Longibacter salinarum: one gene and its partners. The main gene of each other region encodes a partner of the protein of the gene in region 2 in a complex. Links are inferred from orthologs where the notes say so. Each region holds a gene or a part of one and is shown on either strand. Other genes may lie near its edges.

The links.
Region 1: the proteins of nuoH (region 2) and CRI94_RS10995 are in contact, whole or in part, in a cryo-EM structure (PDB 6KHJ), measured with the Thermosynechococcus vestitus proteins. The link is inferred for Longibacter salinarum from one-to-one orthologs. Residues at the interface, in WP_126985484.1 of Thermosynechococcus vestitus: Gln8, Lys26, Trp29, Leu30, Pro33, Met34, Met37, Leu38, Leu83, Ile84, Phe85, Lys86, Glu87, Asp88, Val89, Leu90, Pro91, Ala92, Thr100, Ala104, Val107, Ile108, Phe111, Leu112, Tyr114, Ile115, Ile125, Ser126, Leu128, Phe133; in WP_126986108.1 of Thermosynechococcus vestitus: Gly6, Tyr7, Glu8, Tyr9, Phe10, Gly12, Phe13, Leu14, Ile16, Cys17, Ser18, Pro21, Ala24, Leu25, Ala27, Ser28, Leu31, Arg32, Pro33, Ser35, Arg40, Leu41, Thr42, Thr43, Tyr44, Glu45, Ile51, Gly53, Ala54, Trp55.
Region 3: the proteins of nuoH (region 2) and nuoD are in contact, whole or in part, in a cryo-EM structure (PDB 6ZJN), measured with the Thermus thermophilus proteins. The link is inferred for Longibacter salinarum from one-to-one orthologs. Residues at the interface, in WP_096411122.1 of Thermus thermophilus: Ala224, Glu225, Gln226, Glu227, Ala295, Trp297, Phe298, Arg299; in WP_223903221.1 of Thermus thermophilus: Pro35, Ser36, Asp139, Gly141, Ala142.
Region 4: the proteins of nuoH (region 2) and CRI94_RS00920 are in contact, whole or in part, in a cryo-EM structure (PDB 7NYH), measured with the Escherichia coli proteins. The link is inferred for Longibacter salinarum from one-to-one orthologs.
Region 5: the proteins of nuoH (region 2) and CRI94_RS10990 are in contact, whole or in part, in a crystal structure (PDB 6Y11), measured with the Thermus thermophilus proteins. The link is inferred for Longibacter salinarum from one-to-one orthologs. Residues at the interface, in WP_096411122.1 of Thermus thermophilus: Arg36, Val44, Arg45, Met46, Gly47, Pro48, Asn49, Arg50, Val51, Leu57, Gln58, Ala61, Asp62, Ile64, Lys65, Ile67, Phe68, Lys69, Glu70, Ile72, Val74, Glu223, Ala224, Glu225, His233, Thr234, Glu235, Tyr236, Ser237, Trp241; in WP_096411117.1 of Thermus thermophilus: Arg16, Glu17, Gly18, Leu24, Leu27, Val28, Trp30, Gly31, Arg32, Asn34, Ser35, Trp37, Thr54, Asp55, Ala56, Asp59, Ala61, Arg62, Phe63, Gly64, Glu66, Val67, Phe68, Arg69, Ala70, Ser71, Arg73, Gln74, Ala75, Asp76.

The regions. Positions count from the first base shown.
Region 1 is NZ_PDEQ01000005.1:217,475-220,321, forward strand. What follows is about bases 1-2,737. They hold CRI94_RS10995 (NADH-quinone oxidoreductase subunit A), read right to left. Parts: upstream 1,688-2,737; coding sequence 1,313-1,687; downstream 1-1,312. Other genes in these bases: CRI94_RS10985 (NADH-quinone oxidoreductase subunit C), read right to left, coding at 1-258; CRI94_RS10990 (NADH-quinone oxidoreductase subunit B), read right to left, coding at 319-966; CRI94_RS11000 (TonB-dependent receptor), read right to left, coding at 2,314-2,737. In the rest of the region: more of CRI94_RS11000, read right to left, coding at 2,738-2,847. UniProt on the Escherichia coli protein: NDH-1 shuttles electrons from NADH, via FMN and iron-sulfur (Fe-S) centers, to quinones in the respiratory chain. The immediate electron acceptor for the enzyme in this species is believed to be ubiquinone.
Region 2 is NZ_PDEQ01000007.1:104,466-107,396, reverse strand. Bases 67-2,887 are described here. They hold nuoH (NADH-quinone oxidoreductase subunit NuoH), read right to left. Parts: upstream 2,081-2,887; coding sequence 1,052-2,080; downstream 67-1,051. Other genes in these bases: CRI94_RS13825 (PqiC family protein), read right to left, coding at 2,369-2,887; CRI94_RS13835 (DMT family transporter), read left to right, coding at 159-602; CRI94_RS13840 (DMT family transporter), read left to right, coding at 67-124. Outside these bases: more of CRI94_RS13840, read left to right, coding at 1-66; more of CRI94_RS13825, read right to left, coding at 2,888-2,931. UniProt on the Escherichia coli protein: NDH-1 shuttles electrons from NADH, via FMN and iron-sulfur (Fe-S) centers, to quinones in the respiratory chain. The immediate electron acceptor for the enzyme in this species is believed to be ubiquinone.
Region 3 is NZ_PDEQ01000005.1:214,663-217,608, forward strand. The notes cover bases 111-2,946. They hold nuoD (NADH dehydrogenase (quinone) subunit D), read right to left. Parts: upstream 2,284-2,946; coding sequence 937-2,283; downstream 111-936. Other genes in these bases: CRI94_RS10970 (hypothetical protein), read right to left, coding at 111-133; CRI94_RS10975 (NADH-quinone oxidoreductase subunit NuoE family protein), read right to left, coding at 171-848; CRI94_RS10985 (NADH-quinone oxidoreductase subunit C), read right to left, coding at 2,348-2,946. In the rest of the region: more of CRI94_RS10970, read right to left, coding at 1-110.
Region 4 is NZ_PDEQ01000001.1:229,885-232,774, reverse strand. The notes cover bases 1-2,780. They hold CRI94_RS00920 (NADH-quinone oxidoreductase subunit J family protein), read right to left. Parts: upstream 1,754-2,780; coding sequence 1,247-1,753; downstream 1-1,246. Other genes in these bases: CRI94_RS00915 (Ppx/GppA phosphatase family protein), read right to left, coding at 2,223-2,780; nuoK (NADH-quinone oxidoreductase subunit NuoK), read right to left, coding at 833-1,138; nuoL (NADH-quinone oxidoreductase subunit L), read right to left, coding at 1-704. Also shown: more of CRI94_RS00915, read right to left, coding at 2,781-2,890. UniProt on the Escherichia coli protein: NDH-1 shuttles electrons from NADH, via FMN and iron-sulfur (Fe-S) centers, to quinones in the respiratory chain. The immediate electron acceptor for the enzyme in this species is believed to be ubiquinone.
Region 5 is NZ_PDEQ01000005.1:216,617-219,432, forward strand. It holds CRI94_RS10990 (NADH-quinone oxidoreductase subunit B), read right to left. Parts: upstream 1,825-2,816; coding sequence 1,177-1,824; downstream 1-1,176. Other genes in the region: nuoD (NADH dehydrogenase (quinone) subunit D), read right to left, coding at 1-329; CRI94_RS10985 (NADH-quinone oxidoreductase subunit C), read right to left, coding at 394-1,116; CRI94_RS10995 (NADH-quinone oxidoreductase subunit A), read right to left, coding at 2,171-2,545. UniProt on the Escherichia coli protein: NDH-1 shuttles electrons from NADH, via FMN and iron-sulfur (Fe-S) centers, to quinones in the respiratory chain. The immediate electron acceptor for the enzyme in this species is ubiquinone.

The DNA of each region.
Region 1 (2,847 bases), on a different replicon or contig from region 2:
CTGGCAGACCTCGCGTATTTTCTCCTTCTCAACGAAGACCGTGTCTTCGCCCGCGTAGGTTTCCACGTTCCAGACGACATCGCCAAACTCGTCGACGAGGGCCTTGATGACGTCCGGGATCCGGGTTGCCCCCTTGGCATGTGGATTCGACTCCGAGTCGTCGGCCCGGGCCTCATCCATCGGGGTGTAGTAGAACTTCAGCGCTTCGTGCTCGCGCTTCTCTTGTTTCGGCTGTGCGTTGCGTTCGTCGTCGCGCATGAACGGGTGCGGGCGCGAATGGAAAATGGTGCGAAAGGGGGCAGCGTCGGATCCGCTGTGCTACGCCTTCATCGGCGCCGTTTTCGACTTGCGGGTCGCGTCGTCGGCTTTGGCACCGGGCGCTTCTACGATGAAATTCGGCGTCTTCGGCTTCTCAAGCTGACCGGGGAACTTGCTGCTGTTCTCGTGCACGATCGGTGCGCGCTCGACCAGCGGGCCGTCGGTGTAATCCTGCAGCACCGAGTACTCGTTACGGATTTTCTCCTGGATGTCCATTAGTGCGTGCAGGACGGCTTCCGGCCGCGGCGGACATCCGGGGATGTAGACATCGACCGGCAGGAAGTTGTCGATACCCTGAACGACGCCGTAGCAGCGGTGCATCCCGCCCGTCGACGCGCAGGCTCCCATCGCGATGCACCACTTCGGATCCGGCATCTGGTCCCAGACGCGGCGGATCGCGTGGCTCATTTTGTAGGAGCACCAGCCGGCGACGATCATCAGGTCGGCCTGACGGGGAGAGAACCGCATGGCCTCACTCCCGAAGCGTGCCGCATCGTACTTCGGTCCGGCAAACGCCATCATCTCGATCGCGCAACAGGCCAACCCCATAGGCATCGGCATCAGCGAGTTGGAGCGCGCCCAGTTGAGAACCGCATCGACGCGTGTGGTGAAAAAGCCCTCACCACCGGACGGAGTCATTCCAGCCATGATAATATCTGCATTGGTGTAAATATCGGCGCCTGCTTGTACGACACCGCATGACCCGAAGATGCATGAGCAGGTCGAATTCGGGGCAACCGTGCGATGCGTTCGGTTCCCGGCGGACGGGCCGGGTGCGGCGATGAAAATCTCGGCGTGGGGGGTGAAAGCGAAGGGGGCGCCGTTGGAAAACGAGGGGATCCGTTGCGCCAGACCGCTTCCGGCCCTGAGCACTGCTGGTATGGTCAGTGCCGTTTCCCTGTTTCAGCCAAGAGTGAAACGAGATCGGCCATTACACGGCCTATTCACGGACTGCTGCCGATCCGGGCGGCCGTAAGACGCGCCGGCCTTCCGCCTACTGCTCGAAGTCCAGCCCACCTTTCTTGATATCGTAGACGAGCCCGATCGCGAGGATGGCCGCAAAGATCGTAACGACAATCATCACGCCGAGGGCTGCTCCACCTGCGATGAAGTCGTGGAAACTCACCGCCCACGGATACATGAAGACGACCTCGACGTCAAAGACGATAAAAATCATTGCGACGAGGTAAAACTTCACGGAGTACCGTTCGCGGGCACTGCCGATCGGATCCATCCCACTCTCATACGGCGACTGCTTGATGCGATTGGGACGCTTCGGCCCCACGAGCTCGGCCGCCTTCAGCAGTGTGAGGGCGAGGCCGGTGGCAATCGCAATGGTGATGTACAGCGGGATGAAATCTCCAAACATGACTCGGAGCGGGCAGAAAACCAGGAAGGTCCATCGGATAATCGCACCCATCGTGCGCCCCGCCCAGTCAGGCAGGATCGGAGCAGGCGTTCCGTGACGCAAGGATGCGATAGGCAGGTATGCATGGTACGCATCTGCTTCCACGGGTGCAAAAGCCGCACCTCTCTGCATTCCGAAGAGCACATGAAATGGGAGTCTGGCAATGCGAAGGGCTAAGTGCGAAAAGGAGAATGTGAATGGTCGATTGTGGATTGAGGATAGTGAATTGGACCGATCTTTCGGGCGTGATGCAGTCCTCCGCCTCCGGAGTCTTGATTGTTTGTCGTCGGTGGTTCGTGGTCTATGGGATTGGCTTCTAAGCGCGCAGATACGTTTGAACGTTTGCCACCCGATCGTGCCTCCACCAGATCGCCGTAACTCTCAATCCCTAATCCGCAATCCCAAATACGTAATCCTCAATCCTTAATCCGTAACCCCTAACCCAAAATCCCCAATCCTTAATTCGCAATCCCCAACGTCTCAACGAATCAACGTTCTAACGTTGTAACGCAAAAATGCCAGGCCCGACCGGGGCACCCCCGACCGGACCTGGCAATCCCTTCGCACTTCAAATTTCGCACTTCGCACTAGAAGCTGTATTGCATCCGGCCGAAGACGGCCAGGCCGAGCTCCGGTGCACCGGCGAATTCTCTGTGCTCATTGTTGAGGATATTCTTGCCTGTGACGTCGACGCGCAGACCCGGGATCGACTGCACCTTGTAGCCCATGCGGGCGTCGAGCAGGAAATACGAGTCCACGGACCCGACGTACGGTCCGGTTTCCACCGGGAAGCCTTCGACGTAGTTACCGGTCATCCCAAACGAGAAGCCGTTGTCGAAGCGGTAATCGAACCCGCTCTTGAATTTGAACGCCGGAGCATTGAGCGCGAGGCTCAACGACGTGTTGGTCTCGTCGAGCTCTTCGTTGTCGAAGAAGTCATCGCTCAGGAACGACGTGTTCGCGAAAATGGCGAACGCATCCGTTGCCTGCAGTGTCACGGAGATATCGGTACCGTAGTACGACACCTCACCGAAGTTGCGGTAGCTGAGGAAGCCACCCACCTCATTGCCCGCACCGCCGCCGGGAAGGACTTCCTGATCCGGTTGGATGATGCCGGTCGG
Region 2 (2,931 bases):
CGGCTTCTCCACAATCTCCGATCACTTCGGCTGGTTCGGGCTCCCCCAATTCCCTGTGTCGAAGCAACGACTGCTCGGTCTTGCCCTCGTCATCCTAGGTGTCGTCCTCGTCGCGTTCGGCTAACCCCGTCCCGCTGCCCTCCCGGAAGCTCCTCTGCATGTTCTACCTGCTCGCCCTACTTAACGGCGTCATCGGCTCGCTGAGTCGGCTGGTCAACGCGTCGCTCGCGACGTTTGCCGGAAGCCTGCGCGGATCGCTGGTCAACCACATCGTCGGCACGATCGTAGCAGGCGTGCTCCTCCTCATCGGCGTGCGCACCGGCGTCATCGCGTTCGGCGGACTTCCCTGGTACTACTGGATCGGCGGCTGCATGGGCGTCTTCGTCGTGGCGGCGAGCAATTACGCGGTGCCGCGCATCGGGGCGGTTCTCCTCGGAATGATTCTCCTCGCTGCCCAGCTCCTCACCTCGGCCGGACTCGACCACTTCGGCCTCCTCGGCGGCGCCCCGATCGAGCTGTCGTGGATGCGCCTCCTCGGCCTGCTCATCCTCCTCACCGGCGCTGCCCTCACCCTGACGGAACGACGGAAAGGGAAAGTGTGAAGGGTGGGAAGTATGAAAGTGTCAACGTCTGAGGGTATGAGCGCTACGACCGGGGATTCCCTTCAGGTTATTCGGCAGCCCGTCGAGCCCCGAACCTTGAACTCTGAACCCTACCTACCGGACACGTTCATTGGAGCGTGTGTCATTTCAGCATTCCTAGGCGCGGCTGCTCTGAGATGGATGGGAGTATGTGAGTATGTGGGTATCGGAGTGTGTGAGTGCGTCCTGTTCGACGATAACGTCTCGTTCCCAGGACGCATGAGACGCACGAGATTCGTTTTTCGTTGACATACGAAGACAGTCCGGTTTGAAATCCAAACGGTCCGGTAGCTAGCCCTGAACCTTGAACTCTGAACCTTGAACGCTGAACCATAGAAAAAAAGCACCCCGGATCGCCGTCTGGCGCCGAGGTGCTTTTCCATTTCGCCCTTCGAATTTCGCTTTTCGAACTAGAAGTAGCTCTGGAAGAAGATGACGCCGAGGGCGACGAGAAGCGCGTTGGCGAGCGAGATCGGGAGGAGGTACTTCCAGCCGATCATCATGAGCTGGTTGTACTTGAAGCGGGGGAACGTCCACCGGACCCAGATGAAGAGGAAGACGAAGAAGCTCACCTTCAGCATCAGCGAACCGAACTGGAAGATCTGGAGCCAGACCGAGTCAGCGAGGGCCGGGAAGGCGGCGATGAGTTGCGGCTGGAAGGGAACGAGGTAGCCGCCGAAGAAGAGCGTCACGATCATGAACGAGGCGATGAACCAGTTCACGTACTCGGCGAGGAAGAACATGCCGAATTTCATGCCGCTGTACTCGGTGTGGTATCCACCGACAAGCTCCTGCTCCGCCTCCGGCAGGTCAAACGGCGCCCGGTTCGTTTCCGCGAACGCGGTCACGATAAAGATGAGGCAGCCGACCGGATTCCGAACGAGGTTCCAGCCGAGGAGCGCACCACCGGATGCCTGGTTCTCGACAATCTCCATAAGGTTCAAGCTACCCGCGATGAGCACGACCGAAATGACCGCGAGGCCCATCGAGAGCTCGTACGAGATCATCTGCGCCGCCGACCGCAGTCCGCCGAGGAGCGAGTACTTGCTGTTGGAGCTCCATCCGGCGAGTGTGATGCCATAGACCGTCACGGACGTCAGCGCGAGAAGCATCAGCACGCCGACATTCAGATCCGCGACGACAATGCCATTCGCGAACGGAATCAAAGACGCGGCACTCATGGCGATCACCACCATGAGGACCGGCGCGAGGGAATGGATAAATTTGTTGGACGCAGCAGGCTGAATATCCTCCTTCAACACGAACTTGAGCACGTCCGCAAACGGCTGCAGCAGTCCGACCGGGCCGACACGGTTTGGGCCGGGGCGGTTCTGCATGAAGCCGGAAACGCGGCGCTCTGCGTACACGAGCACCGAAGCGCTCACGAGCATGGCGTTGATGACGAGGAAGGCAAAGCCTGCCGTAAGAAGATATTCCATCGGGGCGCGAAAAGGGTTCGACGCGGTCAGCAAGGATCGGAGGCGGTACGCCGTACGGAAGCAACCGAACAGCGGCACACACCTCGGGGCAGTTCGCAACGTACGTGCATCAGGGCACGGGTGCAACCTCTGTGCCTGTGGCCAGCCATCGTTTTGCGCCTGGACCCTTGTTTTCGGAGAGACTTCACCGGGTCTCACGGCCCGTCCCCTTGTCCCTCACGGCACGCCCGTGAAGGGAAAGCACGTCTTCTCCTATCAGCGCTCGCCGCGATCTGCGGTGTCGAACGGCTACCGGCTCTCAGCCGACAGCGGCTCGAGTGATTTCATGCTCTCGTTTAAGTCGCTCGCCACAACCGACAACGCTGCGTCTAGCCGCTCGATGAGCGCCGGATAGTTTCCCACCGGCCATCCGGATTCACGATGGTCCGTCCGACCACTGACCCACACCTCCTGCGTTTCTGGATCGACGAGCTCCCAGGCCACCGCGACACGCGCCGAACCCTCCGCTTCGATCCCGTCGTCCTCTTGCTCCGGGCGTCGACTGGAAGACGGAGCTTCTCCCTCGAAGCGAAGCACCTGCATCTGTACCAGCACATCGTGCGTCGTTCGGTCGGGCCAGGGCACCCGGTCGACGCGCTCGATGCCCGGCTGCCGTGACAACGACTGCGCGACCGACCGACTCACGGCGTCGGCGAGGTCTTCGCCCCAGCGGTGGAATTCCGAAAACTGCACCTCGTGCCGGCCATACCGCGTCGTGATCGACGGGGTCTTGAGATAGGCAGCGAGCCGAACTTTCCGGATCCCAACGACAAGGCGCAACGAATCGGGGACAAACCCCGGATTCTGGATTG
Region 3 (2,946 bases), on a different replicon or contig from region 2:
CCCCACGAAGTCGGTCGGCCGTGTCTTCATCCGCCCCCAGCGCATCGACCAATCTCACGCGTGCTGATGCGCAGTCGTCGAGGTCAGGTGCACCCGAAGGATCGGAGAATGCGCCAGCGTCAGATGCGTCCATGAGCATACCGGATCAGGTACGGCGACGGCGTCGGTGTCTACTTGATCGCTTCCGAGCGCGGCTGCGTCTTGTACGTCTCCGTCGTCTCAGCATCGGAACGGCGGTTGCCGCCCATCTCGTCTTCGTCCTGCGGCAGGGTTACAGACGTAAACTTCGGCATCTCGCCTTTCTTCAGTTTGTCCACCAGTTCGTCCACCTTTTCCTTCGTGAGGTTGTGGACGTACGGGCCGTTCGTGACCTGCATCATCGGGGCGGAACCGCAGCAGCCGAGGCATTCGACCTCCTGCAGCGTGAACATGCCGTCGTCGGTCGTTTCGCCGGCGTGGATGTCCAGTTTCTCCTCCAGGTAGTGGAGAATGTCGTAGCCACCGGTAAACTGGCAGGTGAAGCACGTGCAGACGTCAAGGACGAATTTGCCCTGCTCCTCCTTGTAGTACTGCGTGTAGAACGTGGCAACGCCGAATGCCTTCGAGAACGGCATGTCGAGCGTGTCCGCGCAGAGCTGGATCACCTCCGGCGGGAGGAAACCAAACTTCTCCTGCGCGATCCAGAGAACCCGCATAATCGCCGCGTCCGGCTCCGGGTACTGGGCCTTGTAGCGATCGATCTGCTCTTTCTCCTCATCCGTCCAGACGAGCTCGTCTTCAGAAAAGACGGGATCTGGATTCTGGTCCGGAAGCTCGACGACCGGCCGCTGAATGTCGAATTGACTCATGTTGTACGCGCGAAGGTTGGGAAGAACGAATGTGTGAACGTGTGAACGTGAAGGCCCTCCACTCCTTCAGACACTCACACATGCGGACTTATTTGTCGGCTTCGCCCATCACGGGGTCAATCGAGCCGATAATGACGACGGTATCTGCGACGAGGGAGCCCTCCATAATGTACTCCATGCCCTGCAGGTTGGTAAACGAGGGCGCATTGATCCGTACGCGGAAGGGGCGGCCGGTGCCGTCGCTCGTCAGGTAAAAGCCGAGTTCGCCTTTCGGACTCTCGACCGCGTGGTACGCGTTGGCCCCCTTCGGCGCCTGCGTGCCCACATCGGTGTACATGAAGTCGTGAATCATGCCTTCCATCGAGTAATAAACCTCGTCCTTCGATGGATACGCCTGCTTGGCGTCGTCGGCGCGGACCGGGCCCTCCGGCATCCGGTCGAGGCACTGCTCGATGATTCGAATGCTCTGCTCCATCTCCTCCAGGCGGAGGAAGTACCGGGCGAGGCAATCGCCTTCCTCGCGGATCGGGATGGTGAAGTCGACTTCGTCGTACTTGAGGTACGGCTCGAAGCGGCGAATGTCGTACTCAACGCCGGAGCCGCGCAGGTTCGGCCCGGTCATACCAAGCTCGATGGCCTCCTCCTTCGTGATCCGGCCGACGTCCTTATTCCGCTCGATCCAGATGCGGTTTCGGTTCAGGAATTTCTGCCAGCGGGCGAGCTCCTCCTTGAAGCTGTCGCAGAAGGCGCGGATAAGCTCGAACGAACGCGGCGTCAAATCCGACGCCACCCCGCCAATGCGAGAGTGGCTGACGGTAAACCGTGCACCGGCAACCTCGTCAAAGATCGAGTAGATGTCCTCCCGCTGCTGGAAGGTCCAGAGGAAGCCGGACACCGCGCCCGCGTCCATCAGACCCACACCGAGCCAGAGGCAGTGCGACGAGATTCGCGCCAGCTCGCACATGATCATGCGAATCCATTCGGCGCGCTCCGGGATTTCGATGCCCGCGAGTTTCTCCACCGCCAGGCACCAGGCGACGTTGTTGGAGTAGGGCGACAGGTAGTCCATGCGGTCGGTGTACGGCATGAACTCCTGATACGTCTTCGACTCGGCCAGCTTCTCGATCCCGCGGTGCAGGTAGCCGATGTCGAGGACCGCCTTCTCGATGGTTTCGCCGTCGAGCTTGACGACGCAGCGGAGCACACCGTGGGTGGCCGGGTGCTGCGGTCCCATGTTGAGGATCATCTCGTGCTCGAGCGGATCGACCTCCGACCATTCGGTCGCGGCCATCCCACCGTCACCCTCCGCCGCGCGTTTTTCCTCGATCCACGCGTGCTTGGCGTCGAGGCGCTCGTAGATCTTCTCGTTATGCTTCGGCCAGAAGCGGAACTTGTCGCCGAAGTCGAGACCGGGAAATTGAGGGGCCGTGGCCATGGGGAGTTGCTATTGGCGTGTGGTGCGTTTCAACGCTCAGACGGTAGCGCGTCTCGAACGTTCGTTATTCGTTATCCGTGTCGTCGGCGTAGTCCGACTTCGGCTCCAGGTAACTTTTCGTGGGCTTCGAGCCGTGTGCTGCGGCGAAGGGGTCCATCGTGAGCTCGCCCTCCGGCGTCTGCGGTGGAAGCGGAAGCGAACCCGGAACGCCGAGAAGCGGAAATTCCTTGCGGAGTGGGTGATACTCGAAGTCCTCCGGCATGTACATGCGCCGCAGGTCCGGATGCCCGTCGAATTTGATGCCGAGCATGTCGTAGGCTTCGCGCTCGTTCCAGTTCGCGGCGCGGTACACCTGCGTGACGCTCGGCACGCTCAGATCGTCCTCCTCGATGCGGATCTTGACACGAATTCGTTTGCCACGCTCCAGCGAGACGAGGTTGTAGAACATCTCGTAGCGCTCGTCCTCGGTGAAGCGGTCGATGCCGCCACAATCGGAGAAGTAGTTAAACCCCAGATCGTCGCGGAGGAACTGGCAGACCTCGCGTATTTTCTCCTTCTCAACGAAGACCGTGTCTTCGCCCGCGTAGGTTTCCACGTTCCAGACGACATCGCCAAACTCGTCGACGAGGGCCTTGATGACGTCCGGGATCCGGGTTGCCCCCT
Region 4 (2,890 bases), on a different replicon or contig from region 2:
TGGGCGGACTTACCGGTGGCTCCAATGAAGAGCAGGAGCACGATATAGTTGATCGTGTCCGTTGAGAGCACCGAGGCCGCATCCGAGAGGAGCACATCGAAGCTGAGGCTCCCGAGCTCGCTGAAGATGAGGAACATCGCCATCAGGAAGGCGAAGTCGCCGATGCGGTTGACGATGAATGCTTTGTTTGCGGCTGCGCTGTTCTCAAGGTCTGTGTACCAGTACCCGATCAACAGGTACGAGCACAGCCCGACGCCTTCCCAGCCGAGGAACAGCACCGCGAGGTTGTTCGCCAGCACCAGATTGAGCATGGCGAAGATGAACAGGTTCAGGTAGGCGAAGAAGCGCCAGTACCCGGAATCCCCGTGCATGTACCCCGTCGAGTAGAGGTGAATCACGCCACCAACGCCCGTAACGATGAGCGTCATGATGAGGGATAACTCATCGATGCGGTATGCGAAATCAAGCGTCAGGTCGCCGGCCTGCATCCACGTGAAATAGTTGACGGTCACGGGATCGCCGCCGTAGCTGGCGAACAGGTAGACCGTGATCGCGAATGGAATCACCACCATCGACGTGCCGATCGTGCCGATGAGGCTCTCTCGTTTCCGAAGTGCCGGCATAAAGAGCGGCAGGACACCGAGGAGGACGGCCCCCGTGAGGGGCAAGAGCAGAATGAGGCGAACGAGGAGGTCGTGACTCATGGACGAAGCCGAGTGACGAGTACGTGTGGAGGAGAGGCCCGACCGTCGGGCAGGATGCTACATGCGTCGGTCGTCGGTGCGCAGGCGGAATCTTAGTGCCCACGCCCCATCAGACCAGCAGAGATCGTCTAGAACTTGAACAGATTGATCTCCGTGATGTCGACCGTCAGCTTCCGACGGAAGATGGCAATCACGATCGCGAGACCCACGGCGGCCTCCGCGGCCGCAACGGCGATCGTAAAGAAGACGAGCAACTGCCCGTCGGGGTCTCCCATCGACTGACTGAGAGCGACGAGCGTGAGGTTGACGGCATTAAGCATCAACTCTACCGACATAAGCAGAACGATCGCATTCCGCTTGAACAGCACGCCGAGCGTACCGATCGAGAAGAGGATCGCACTGAGGCCGAGATACCAATTGAGAGCGACTTCCATCGCGGAGAGAAGGGTTTTAGTCGTTTGTTGCCTTTGGTGCGTCGCCGCCAGCTACTCGATTCCAGGGACAATTCTCTGGAAACCGGAGCCGACCGGCAACAAACCAGCTTATTGAAACCGTTTCTGTGCAAGCATGACGGCGCCCACCGTGGCCGCGAGCAAAAGGACTGCGGCGACCTCGACGTGGAGCGCGTAGCGCGTGTAGAGATGTTTTCCGAGCAACTCCGCGCTACCAGTCTCTGCGGTCGCTTCCATGGCTTCCATCGGAAGATCGAAGCCGCTGGCAATGACGTAGAGCAGCTGCGAAAGCACCACAACGCCCAGTGCAAAGCCCGCTACCATGGTCCAGTTGATCTCCTCTAATCGAGGTAAAGCCTCAAGATTGAGGAGCATAATGACAAACAGGAATAAGACCATGATCGCACCGGCGTAGACCAGAATCTGGATGACGCCGATAAACGTCGCGTTCAACGTGAGATAGAGACCCGCCACGCAGAACAGATTCAGTACAAGCCAGAGGGCGCTGTAAACCGGGCTACGTGAAATGAGCATCCCGATAGCGGCAACGACAGCTACCGTTGCCAGCAGAAAAAACATGAAAGGTGCAGCGGCCATGAGCCCGATCGGCAAATCTGAGTGGTCGTGGGTGCAGGTACGGAGTCCGACAACAACACGAGGTCCCGCAGTACAGGGATCGTGGCTCACGCCTCAAACGGTCGCGTCATCCTGCGAAGATCACGCCGTAGCGCAGAACGGGCCGACGGGTCGGCCCCACATTCATCGACGCTACGTGTCCAAAGCGTCGCCCGGTTGCGGAATTCGGCCGTTTCGCAGGCACAAACGTAGCGCACCGGGCGTCGGATCGTACAGACGGCAAGGTAGCGAAGGGGCATCGTAGGGGCAACATTCAGGGGGGTTAAGCCCGGATGAATACGAACCCTCGCGTGGTCGTCCGCCCTTCGCTAGCGCTCCGTGCAGATGGGACCGGAAATCTGCTCTTCGATGCCATCACTTTTCGCCCTCCCTCCTTCCTCTCTTTACCTCACATTGATCTCAGACCGGGGCGTTCTGTGGAATCAGGCGCTCACTCGCTGGATGCAGGAACGGCATGTGTGACCGGGGCTGGACCCATCTTTATCCCGTCGCCCTCGATTCGTATGTCCTTCTCTTCGATTGATACGTCGATGCCAAAGACCTCTCGGAAAAGCCCGGACTCCTCCCCCGCTGCCCAGATTTCGAGCTCTGGATCGCCCTTTGAGTCGAGAGCAATCGTCAGCACGTCATCCGTCAGGTCGATTTCCAGTGCTGCGACATTCTGAAAGTGGCTTCGATCTAGTCCTTCCGCGATCCGAAGGATTCCTGCAAGCTGCCGAACGCGTTCTCGATTGGGTTTGCTGAGCTTACGGAATCGCTTGTGCCTGCTCTCATCCGGAAACGACTTCCGGTGATAACGAGCCACAAGCGCGAGGATTCGCTTCTCGTCTGGCTGAAACCCCTGCAGATCCGAATGCTGAATGAGGTAGCGGGAATGCTTGTGGTGGCCGGAGTGGCTAATGTGGTAGCCGATGTCGTGCAGGATCGCAGCGTACTCCAGTAGTTCGACGTCTGACTTTGGGCCGTTATATCGGTCTTTCAGGACATCAAACAGAAACGTCGCCGTGGCAGCAACATGCTGCGCGTGTCGTTCCTCCCAGTCGAAGCGGAAGGCGATTTCGTGGACACTCCGCCGGCGGACATCTGAAAACGGGGCCA
Region 5 (2,816 bases), on a different replicon or contig from region 2:
GACTCGGCCAGCTTCTCGATCCCGCGGTGCAGGTAGCCGATGTCGAGGACCGCCTTCTCGATGGTTTCGCCGTCGAGCTTGACGACGCAGCGGAGCACACCGTGGGTGGCCGGGTGCTGCGGTCCCATGTTGAGGATCATCTCGTGCTCGAGCGGATCGACCTCCGACCATTCGGTCGCGGCCATCCCACCGTCACCCTCCGCCGCGCGTTTTTCCTCGATCCACGCGTGCTTGGCGTCGAGGCGCTCGTAGATCTTCTCGTTATGCTTCGGCCAGAAGCGGAACTTGTCGCCGAAGTCGAGACCGGGAAATTGAGGGGCCGTGGCCATGGGGAGTTGCTATTGGCGTGTGGTGCGTTTCAACGCTCAGACGGTAGCGCGTCTCGAACGTTCGTTATTCGTTATCCGTGTCGTCGGCGTAGTCCGACTTCGGCTCCAGGTAACTTTTCGTGGGCTTCGAGCCGTGTGCTGCGGCGAAGGGGTCCATCGTGAGCTCGCCCTCCGGCGTCTGCGGTGGAAGCGGAAGCGAACCCGGAACGCCGAGAAGCGGAAATTCCTTGCGGAGTGGGTGATACTCGAAGTCCTCCGGCATGTACATGCGCCGCAGGTCCGGATGCCCGTCGAATTTGATGCCGAGCATGTCGTAGGCTTCGCGCTCGTTCCAGTTCGCGGCGCGGTACACCTGCGTGACGCTCGGCACGCTCAGATCGTCCTCCTCGATGCGGATCTTGACACGAATTCGTTTGCCACGCTCCAGCGAGACGAGGTTGTAGAACATCTCGTAGCGCTCGTCCTCGGTGAAGCGGTCGATGCCGCCACAATCGGAGAAGTAGTTAAACCCCAGATCGTCGCGGAGGAACTGGCAGACCTCGCGTATTTTCTCCTTCTCAACGAAGACCGTGTCTTCGCCCGCGTAGGTTTCCACGTTCCAGACGACATCGCCAAACTCGTCGACGAGGGCCTTGATGACGTCCGGGATCCGGGTTGCCCCCTTGGCATGTGGATTCGACTCCGAGTCGTCGGCCCGGGCCTCATCCATCGGGGTGTAGTAGAACTTCAGCGCTTCGTGCTCGCGCTTCTCTTGTTTCGGCTGTGCGTTGCGTTCGTCGTCGCGCATGAACGGGTGCGGGCGCGAATGGAAAATGGTGCGAAAGGGGGCAGCGTCGGATCCGCTGTGCTACGCCTTCATCGGCGCCGTTTTCGACTTGCGGGTCGCGTCGTCGGCTTTGGCACCGGGCGCTTCTACGATGAAATTCGGCGTCTTCGGCTTCTCAAGCTGACCGGGGAACTTGCTGCTGTTCTCGTGCACGATCGGTGCGCGCTCGACCAGCGGGCCGTCGGTGTAATCCTGCAGCACCGAGTACTCGTTACGGATTTTCTCCTGGATGTCCATTAGTGCGTGCAGGACGGCTTCCGGCCGCGGCGGACATCCGGGGATGTAGACATCGACCGGCAGGAAGTTGTCGATACCCTGAACGACGCCGTAGCAGCGGTGCATCCCGCCCGTCGACGCGCAGGCTCCCATCGCGATGCACCACTTCGGATCCGGCATCTGGTCCCAGACGCGGCGGATCGCGTGGCTCATTTTGTAGGAGCACCAGCCGGCGACGATCATCAGGTCGGCCTGACGGGGAGAGAACCGCATGGCCTCACTCCCGAAGCGTGCCGCATCGTACTTCGGTCCGGCAAACGCCATCATCTCGATCGCGCAACAGGCCAACCCCATAGGCATCGGCATCAGCGAGTTGGAGCGCGCCCAGTTGAGAACCGCATCGACGCGTGTGGTGAAAAAGCCCTCACCACCGGACGGAGTCATTCCAGCCATGATAATATCTGCATTGGTGTAAATATCGGCGCCTGCTTGTACGACACCGCATGACCCGAAGATGCATGAGCAGGTCGAATTCGGGGCAACCGTGCGATGCGTTCGGTTCCCGGCGGACGGGCCGGGTGCGGCGATGAAAATCTCGGCGTGGGGGGTGAAAGCGAAGGGGGCGCCGTTGGAAAACGAGGGGATCCGTTGCGCCAGACCGCTTCCGGCCCTGAGCACTGCTGGTATGGTCAGTGCCGTTTCCCTGTTTCAGCCAAGAGTGAAACGAGATCGGCCATTACACGGCCTATTCACGGACTGCTGCCGATCCGGGCGGCCGTAAGACGCGCCGGCCTTCCGCCTACTGCTCGAAGTCCAGCCCACCTTTCTTGATATCGTAGACGAGCCCGATCGCGAGGATGGCCGCAAAGATCGTAACGACAATCATCACGCCGAGGGCTGCTCCACCTGCGATGAAGTCGTGGAAACTCACCGCCCACGGATACATGAAGACGACCTCGACGTCAAAGACGATAAAAATCATTGCGACGAGGTAAAACTTCACGGAGTACCGTTCGCGGGCACTGCCGATCGGATCCATCCCACTCTCATACGGCGACTGCTTGATGCGATTGGGACGCTTCGGCCCCACGAGCTCGGCCGCCTTCAGCAGTGTGAGGGCGAGGCCGGTGGCAATCGCAATGGTGATGTACAGCGGGATGAAATCTCCAAACATGACTCGGAGCGGGCAGAAAACCAGGAAGGTCCATCGGATAATCGCACCCATCGTGCGCCCCGCCCAGTCAGGCAGGATCGGAGCAGGCGTTCCGTGACGCAAGGATGCGATAGGCAGGTATGCATGGTACGCATCTGCTTCCACGGGTGCAAAAGCCGCACCTCTCTGCATTCCGAAGAGCACATGAAATGGGAGTCTGGCAATGCGAAGGGCTAAGTGCGAAAAGGAGAATGTGAATGGTCGATTGTGGATTGAGGATAGTGAATTGGAC